Regions from separate parts of the Rhodoferax sediminis genome, predicted to be linked through region 1. Evidence: riboswitches for the same ligand, from Rfam matches in the RefSeq annotation. Region 1 holds a riboswitch; the other holds the start of a gene.
What was found. A riboswitch is a leader RNA that binds a small molecule or an ion and turns the genes downstream of it on or off. The one in region 1 is predicted to bind S-adenosylhomocysteine.

Region 1 (3,558 bases):
TCCACGAGAGCTACCTCGCGGCCGGCGCCGACCTGATCGAGACCAACACCTTCGGCGCCACCAGCATCGCGCAGGCCGACTACGACATGGCGAATCTGGCGCGCGAGATGAACCTGCAGTCGGCCAAACTGGCGCGCGCCGCCTGCGACAAGTTCTCCACGCCCGACAAGCCGCGCTATGTGGTCGGCACGCTGGGCCCCACGCCCAAGACCGCCAGCATCAGCCCCGACGTGAACGACCCCGGCGCGCGCAACGTGAGCTTCGAGGCGCTGCGCGCCGCCTACTACGAGCAGGTCGAAGCCCTGGTGGAAGGCGGCGCCGACGTGCTGATGGTCGAGACCATCTTCGACACCCTCAATGCCAAGGCCGCGCTGTTTGCCATCGACGAGTTTTTCGACCATTCCGGCGAACGCCTGCCGCTGATCATCAGCGGCACCGTGACCGATGCCTCGGGCCGCATCCTGTCGGGCCAGACGGTCACCGCCTTCTGGCACAGCGTGCGTCATGCCCGTCCGCTCGCCATCGGGCTGAACTGCGCGCTCGGCGCGGCGCTGATGCGCCCCTACATCCAGGAGCTGCACCGCGTGGCGGAGGACACCTTCATCAGCTGCTACCCCAACGCGGGCCTGCCCAACCCGATGAGCGATACCGGCTTTGACGAAACCCCCGACGTCACGGCGCGCCTGCTCAAGGAGTTTGCGGCCGAGGGCCTGGTGAACATCGTGGGCGGCTGCTGCGGCACCACGCCCGAGCACATCGGCGCCATCCGCGAGGCGGTCGCGCCGCTGGCCGCGCGCACGCTCAAGCGCGATTTTTTCTACAAGGAAGCGGCTTGAACTGAGCGGCGCGCCATGCAGGGCCTCAAGAGAAAATTTGTCTACGTCACGCTGTACGAGCTCATCGCCATCGTCTGCTCCACCTGGGCGCTGGCCGCGATGTCGGGCCACGGCCTGGGCGACTCGGGCGGGGTGGCGGTGGCGGCGTCCTGCATCGCCGTGGCCTGGAACCTGGTGTTCAACACCCTGTTCGAGGTCTGGGAGGCGCGCCAGAGCGTGCGCGGGCGCAGCCTGGCCCGGCGCGTGGCGCACGCCATCGGCTTCGAGGGCGGCCTGATTGCGGCGCTGGTGCCGTTGATCGCCTGGTGGTTCGGCATCAGCCTGCTGCAGGCCCTGCTGCTGGACCTGGGCCTGGTGGTGTTCTTCCTGATCTACACCTTCGTCTTCAACTGGGGTTTCGACCGGGTGTTCGGCCTGCCGGCCTCGGCCACGGGCGATCCGGTGCGCGGCGTCTAAGGCCGGCCCCGACCCGCGCTACTGCACCGTCGGCTGGTTGATTTCCTGCTGCATGGCTTGCGTGAGCTGGGTGTACATCTTGAGCTTGTCGGTACTCTCGCGCAGGCGCACGGCCAGGCGCAGCGAGATCGCCATCATGAGCTTGGCGGCGGTGCGCGGGTCGTCGTCCAGCAGTTGGGCCAGCCCGCCGCGCGTGAGGATCGCGCCGTGCACGTCGGTGGTGGCCGTACACGAGGCCGCGCGCGGCTCGCCATCCAACAGGCCCATCTCGCCGATCACGCGCCCCGGCCCGAGCACGGTCAGCGTGATCGGCTCGGAGCGGCTGACCACGATGGTTTCCACCGTGACCTCGCCGTGGAGCACCAGCAGCATGAAGTCGGTTTTGTCGACATCGCCTTCGCGGATAAAAATGGTGCCCTGATCGATCCGGTGCGGGCGCATGTAGCTCACCACGATGCGGGCCTCGTCGTGGCTCAGCTGCATCAGGGCGGCCGGGCCGATCAGCATGGCGGCGGCCTTGTCCGCGCTGGCCGAGCCCTCGAGCGCGCGCAGCCGCGCACTGTGGTTGTTGGAATGGCTGGAACTCGCCGGATTTCTGCCAAAAAGGGTCTTGAACATGGTTACGCCAGTGGTGCCGCGAGCCCAAACTGCCGGACCCGATTAAAATCATGGTAACTCAAGGAGCGTTGCAGCGAACCGGCACCATGGCCGGCCCGCCAGGCTTGAGCAGGATCCAGCCCGATCAACGACGCTCACCGGTATCAACGGCTGGCCCTGCAACCAGGGGGTCAGCGCAGACACAAGGTGAGCCATGCCAGATGCACAAATTTCCCCCATGAAACTCTCGGGCCTCGAGCCCGTGAGCATCGACGCGTCCTCGCTGTTCGTGAACGTCGGCGAGCGCACCAACGTGACCGGCTCCAAGGCCTTCGCGCGCATGATCCTGAACGGCGAATACGAGAAGGCGCTGGCCGTGGCGCGCCAGCAGGTCGAGAACGGCGCCCAGGTGATCGACATCAACATGGACGAGGCCATGCTCGACAGCAAGGCGGCCATGGTGCGCTTCTTGAACCTGATCGCCAGCGAGCCCGACATTGCGCGCGTGCCGATCATGATCGACTCGTCCAAGTGGGAGGTGATCGAGGCCGGCCTGCGCTGCATCCAGGGCAAGGGCATCGTGAACTCGATCAGCATGAAGGAGGGCGTGGAGCCCTTCAAGCAGCAGGCCAAGCTGCTGCGCCGCTACGGTGCGGCCGCGGTGGTGATGGCCTTTGACGAGCTGGGCCAGGCCGACACCTACCAGCGCAAGATCGAGATCTGCGAGCGCGCCTACCGCGTGCTGGTCGACGAGGTGGGTTTTCCGCCCGAAGACATCATTTTCGATCCCAACATCTTCGCCATTGCCACCGGCATCGAGGAGCACAACAACTACGCCGTGGACTTCATCAACGCCACGCGCTGGATCAAGCAGCACCTGCCGGGCGCCAAGGTGTCGGGCGGCGTCTCCAACGTGAGCTTCTCGTTCCGCGGCAACGACCCGGTGCGCGAGGCGATCAACACCGTGTTCCTGTACCACGCGATCAAGGCCGGCATGGACATGGGCATCGTGAACCCCGCCATGATGGGCGTGTACGACGACCTCGAGCCCGAGCTGCGCGAGCGCGTGGAGGACGTGGTGCTGAACCGCCGCCCCGACGCCGGCGAGCGGCTGGTCGAGGTCGCCGAAAACGCCAAGGGTGCGGCCCGCGACGACAGCAAGAAGCTGGAGTGGCGCGGCACGCTGGAGCGCCCCGCCACCGTGGGGCAGCGCCTGTCGCATGCGCTGGTGCATGGCATCACCGACTTCATCACCGAGGACACCGAAGAGGCGTACCAGGGCATCCTGGCCAAGGGCGGGCGCCCGCTGCACGTGATCGAGGGCCCGCTGATGGACGGCATGAACGTGGTGGGCGACCTGTTCGGCCAGGGCAAGATGTTCTTGCCGCAGGTGGTCAAGTCGGCGCGCGTGATGAAGCTGGCCGTGGCGCACCTGATTCCCTACATCGAGGAAGAAAAGCGCCAGGACGAGGCCGCCGGGCGCGACGTGCGCACCAAGGGCAAGATCGTCATCGCCACCGTGAAGGGCGACGTGCACGACATCGGCAAGAACATCGTGACCGTGGTGCTTCAGTGCAACAACTTCGAGGTCATCAACATGGGCGTGATGGTGCCCTGCCACGAGATCCTGGCGCGCGCCAAGGTCGAGGGCGCGGACATCGTGGGCCTG
Region 2 (3,558 bases), 580 kb from region 1:
TGCCGCTGGCATAGGTCTCGGCGCCCGCGAGCCAGATCGCGACGGCCGCGATGGCCAGCCCCGCATATTTCAGCGAGGTGACGTCGCCGGCGAAGAAATGCAGCGCCTCCGCGCCGATCGCCAGCGCGAGCGCGGCGCCCAGGCGCGCAACGCCCGTTGGCTGGTCGTGATCGTGATCATGCCCCGCGTGAGCGTCATGCGTCCCCTGCGGCGGGGGCGTTGGCGGCGTCGCGCTCACGGGCGCGCAGCACCCGTCTGCGCTACCGGGGGCGGGGGTGTGTCTGGTTTCGGCCATGGGGTGGTTTCTCATCTGGCCTCTATTGAAAACCCTGTAGCCGGTATAGAGTCAAGCAGTTTCAAAATGGCCTCGAAAGGAGCTGCCTGTGAAGATCGGCGAACTGGCCCGGGCGACGCTCACCCCGCTGGAGACCATCCGTTTTTACGAACGTGAAGGCCTGCTGCCGCCAGCGGGCCGCACCGACGGCAACTACCGTATCTACGGCCACGAGCATGTCGAGCGGCTGACCTTTATCCGCCACTGCCGCACGCTCGATATGGCACTCGGCGAGATTCGCGCGCTGTTGCGCTTCAAGGCCTCGCCGCAGGAGAACTGCATGGCGGTCAACGAGCTGCTGGATGCGCATATCGGCCATGTGGCGCAGCGTATCCGCGAGTTGCGATCGCTTGAAAAACAGCTGAAGGTGCTGCGCCAGCAATGCAGCGAGGCCAACGCGGCCGCCGACTGCGGCATTCTCAAGGGGTTGTCGGGCGAGATGGTGGCAGACCGCCCCGCGCCGAAAAGCCGAAAGCATGTGCAGGGCACGCATTAGAGGCGGCCTTTGCTGCGACTCATCGGCTTGCCGGACCAGGGCGTAGTGATAATGTTCAGGGCGTCCCCTCTCATTTTTTAGACCCATGCCAACCACTACCCTGCAGCCGCATTCCCGTCAGATGCAACTCCTGGGGCTCGTTGCCTGGCTTGTCCTCTCGTTTGTGGCGGCCGGTGTCGGCGCCATTGCATCGGTCGAGGCGGCATCGTTCTACGCGCAACTCATGCGGCCGTCGTGGGCGCCGCCGGCGTCCGTCTTCGGGCCGGTCTGGTCGGTCCTCTACGCACTCATGGGCGTGGCCGCATGGCTGGTGTGGCGCGAGCGGGGGGCAACGCGAGAGGCGCTCACGCTGTTCGTCGCGCAACTGGCCGCCAATGCACTGTGGTCGTGGCTTTTCTTCGCCTGGCACCAGGGGGCGCTGGCGTCCGCAGAGGTGCTGGTGTTGCTGCTGCTCATCGCCGCCACCATCGTCGCGTTCTGGCGCATCCGCCGTTTGGCCGCGGTGCTCATGCTGCCGTACCTGGTGTGGGTGTCTTTTGCATCGGCGCTGACCTGGTCCATCTGGCAAAGCAACCCCGGGCTTCTCCAGTGAGTCCTGTCGCGGCCAGGGTCCATCCCAACCCCGTCGTCTGAGCTTCACGCTAAAATACGCCACTTCCGAGGAGCGTTGCAGTTCACACCATGTGGACGAGGCTCGGACAGCATGGCTTGCCAAACCCGGCGCGCCGTGCATCAACTGCGCTCACCCACGGGTCTGTGCGGTGAGTTTTTCCCCGCAGCCCGTGGTTGTTCAAATTCATTTTTGGAGTTAACCATGAGCGCTGTTCTCAAACCTGCCACCCACCAAGATTCCGTTGTTGCCGACCTGTCGCTGGCCGCCTGGGGCCGCAAGGAACTCAATATTGCCCAGACCGAGATGCCCGGCCTGATGGCCATCCGCGAGGAATTCGCCAAGTCCCAGCCGCTCAAGGGCGCGCGCATCACCGGCTCGTTGCATATGACGATCCAGACCGGCGTGCTGATCGAGACGCTGCAGGCGCTCGGTGCGCAGGTGCGCTGGGCCTCATGCAACATCTTTTCGACGCAGGACCATGCTGCCGCCGCGATCGCCGCCCAGGGCACGCCGGTATTCGCCATCAAGGGCGAGTCGCTCACCGACTACTGGGACTACACCCACCGCATCTTCGACTTCGGCGCCAAGGGCACGCCCGGTGAAGGGCCGAACATGATCCTGGACGACGGCGGCGACGCCACGCTGCTGATGCACCTGGGCCAGCGCGCCGAGAAGGATCTGGGCGTGCTGGCCCACCCGACCAGCGAGGAAGAACGCATCCTCTACGCCGCGATCAAGGCCAAGCTGGCCGTCGATGCCAACTGGTACACGCGCAAGTCGGCCGAAATCATCGGCGTGACCGAGGAGACCACCACCGGCGTGCACCGCCTGAACGAGATGAGCGCCAAGGGCACCTTGCTGTTCCGCGCCATCAACGTGAACGACTCGGTCACCAAGAGCAAGTTCGACAACCTGTACGGCTGCCGCGAATCGCTGGTGGACGGCATCAAGCGCGCCACCGACGTGATGATCGCCGGCAAGGTGGCTTGCGTGGCCGGCTACGGCGACGTGGGCAAGGGCTCGGCGCAGGCGCTGCGCGCGCTGTCGGCGCAAGTGTGGGTCACGGAAATCGACCCGATCAACGCGCTGCAGGCCGCGATGGAAGGCTACAAGGTCGTGACCATGGCGTACGCCGCCGACAAGGCCGACATCTTCGTCACCACCACCGGCAACAAGAACGTTATCACGCACGACACCATGGTCGCCATGAAGGACCAGGCGATCGTCTGCAACATCGGCCACTTCGACAACGAGATCGATGTCGCGTCGATCGAGAAGTACGAGTGGGAAGAGATCAAGCCGCAGGTGGACCACATCACCTTCCCCGATGGCAAGAAGATCATCCTGCTGGCCAAGGGCCGCCTGGTGAACCTGGGCTGCGGCACGGGCCACCCGAGCTTCGTGATGTCGTCTTCGTTCGCCAACCAGACCATCGCGCAGATCGAACTCTTCACCAAGCCCGACGCCTACCAGGCCGGCAAGGTCTATGTGCTGCCCAAGCACCTCGACGAGAAGGTGGCGCGCCTGCACCTGAAGAAGGTCGGCGCCATGCTGACCGAGCTGACCGACGAGCAGGCCGCCTACATCGGCGTGAGCAAGAACGGCCCGTACAAGGCCGACAGCTACCGCTATTGAACAGATGCGCGCCGACCAGTTGCTGCAGGGACGCGGCCTTGCCACGTCGCGTTCGCAGGCCCAGCGCCTGATCGCGGCGGGCGTGCGCTGGCAGCCCGCCATGACGCACGCCGCGGCCTGGAAAACCATCGCCAAGAACAGCGACGACGTGCCCGCGGACGCGCGCATTGAACTGCTCGACGCCGCCGAGGCGCGCTACGTCTCGCGCGGCGGCCTCAAGCTGGAGGGCGCGCTGCGCCAGAGCGGTTTGAGCGTGGCCGGCAAGCGCTGCCTGGACGTGGGCCAGTCGACCGGGGGCTTTACCGATTGCCTGCTGCAGCACGGCGCGGCCGGCGTGGTCGGCGTGGATGTGGGCCATGGCCAGTTGCACCCGGCCCTGCGCGGCGACGCGCGCGTGTTCTGCATCGAGGGCGTCAACGCCCGCGCCCTGGATGCTACTGATTTAATAGCTGATAGCGAAGACGTGGCGGGGGCTGCGGC

Region 2: linked by a shared signal. The riboswitch ahead of ahcY (adenosylhomocysteinase) and the one ahead of metH (methionine synthase) in region 1 are both predicted to bind S-adenosylhomocysteine.

Annotation. Positions count from the first base shown of each region.
Region 1 covers NZ_CP035503.1:4,291,170-4,294,727, reverse strand. The annotation lists gene EUB48_RS20770 (homocysteine S-methyltransferase family protein) at 1-836, shown strand, start outside; gene EUB48_RS20765 (PACE efflux transporter) at 852-1,292, shown strand; gene EUB48_RS20760 (Crp/Fnr family transcriptional regulator) at 1,311-1,910, opposite strand; S-adenosyl-L-homocysteine riboswitch at 1,965-2,053, shown strand; gene metH (methionine synthase) at 2,128-3,558, shown strand, end outside.
Region 2 covers NZ_CP035503.1:483,389-486,946, forward strand. The annotation lists gene EUB48_RS02270 (heavy metal translocating P-type ATPase) at 1-295, opposite strand, end outside; gene cadR (Cd(II)/Pb(II)-responsive transcriptional regulator) at 384-830, shown strand; gene EUB48_RS02280 (TspO/MBR family protein) at 916-1,422, shown strand; S-adenosyl-L-homocysteine riboswitch at 1,484-1,581, shown strand; gene ahcY (adenosylhomocysteinase) at 1,645-3,078, shown strand; gene EUB48_RS02290 (TlyA family RNA methyltransferase) at 3,083-3,558, shown strand, end outside.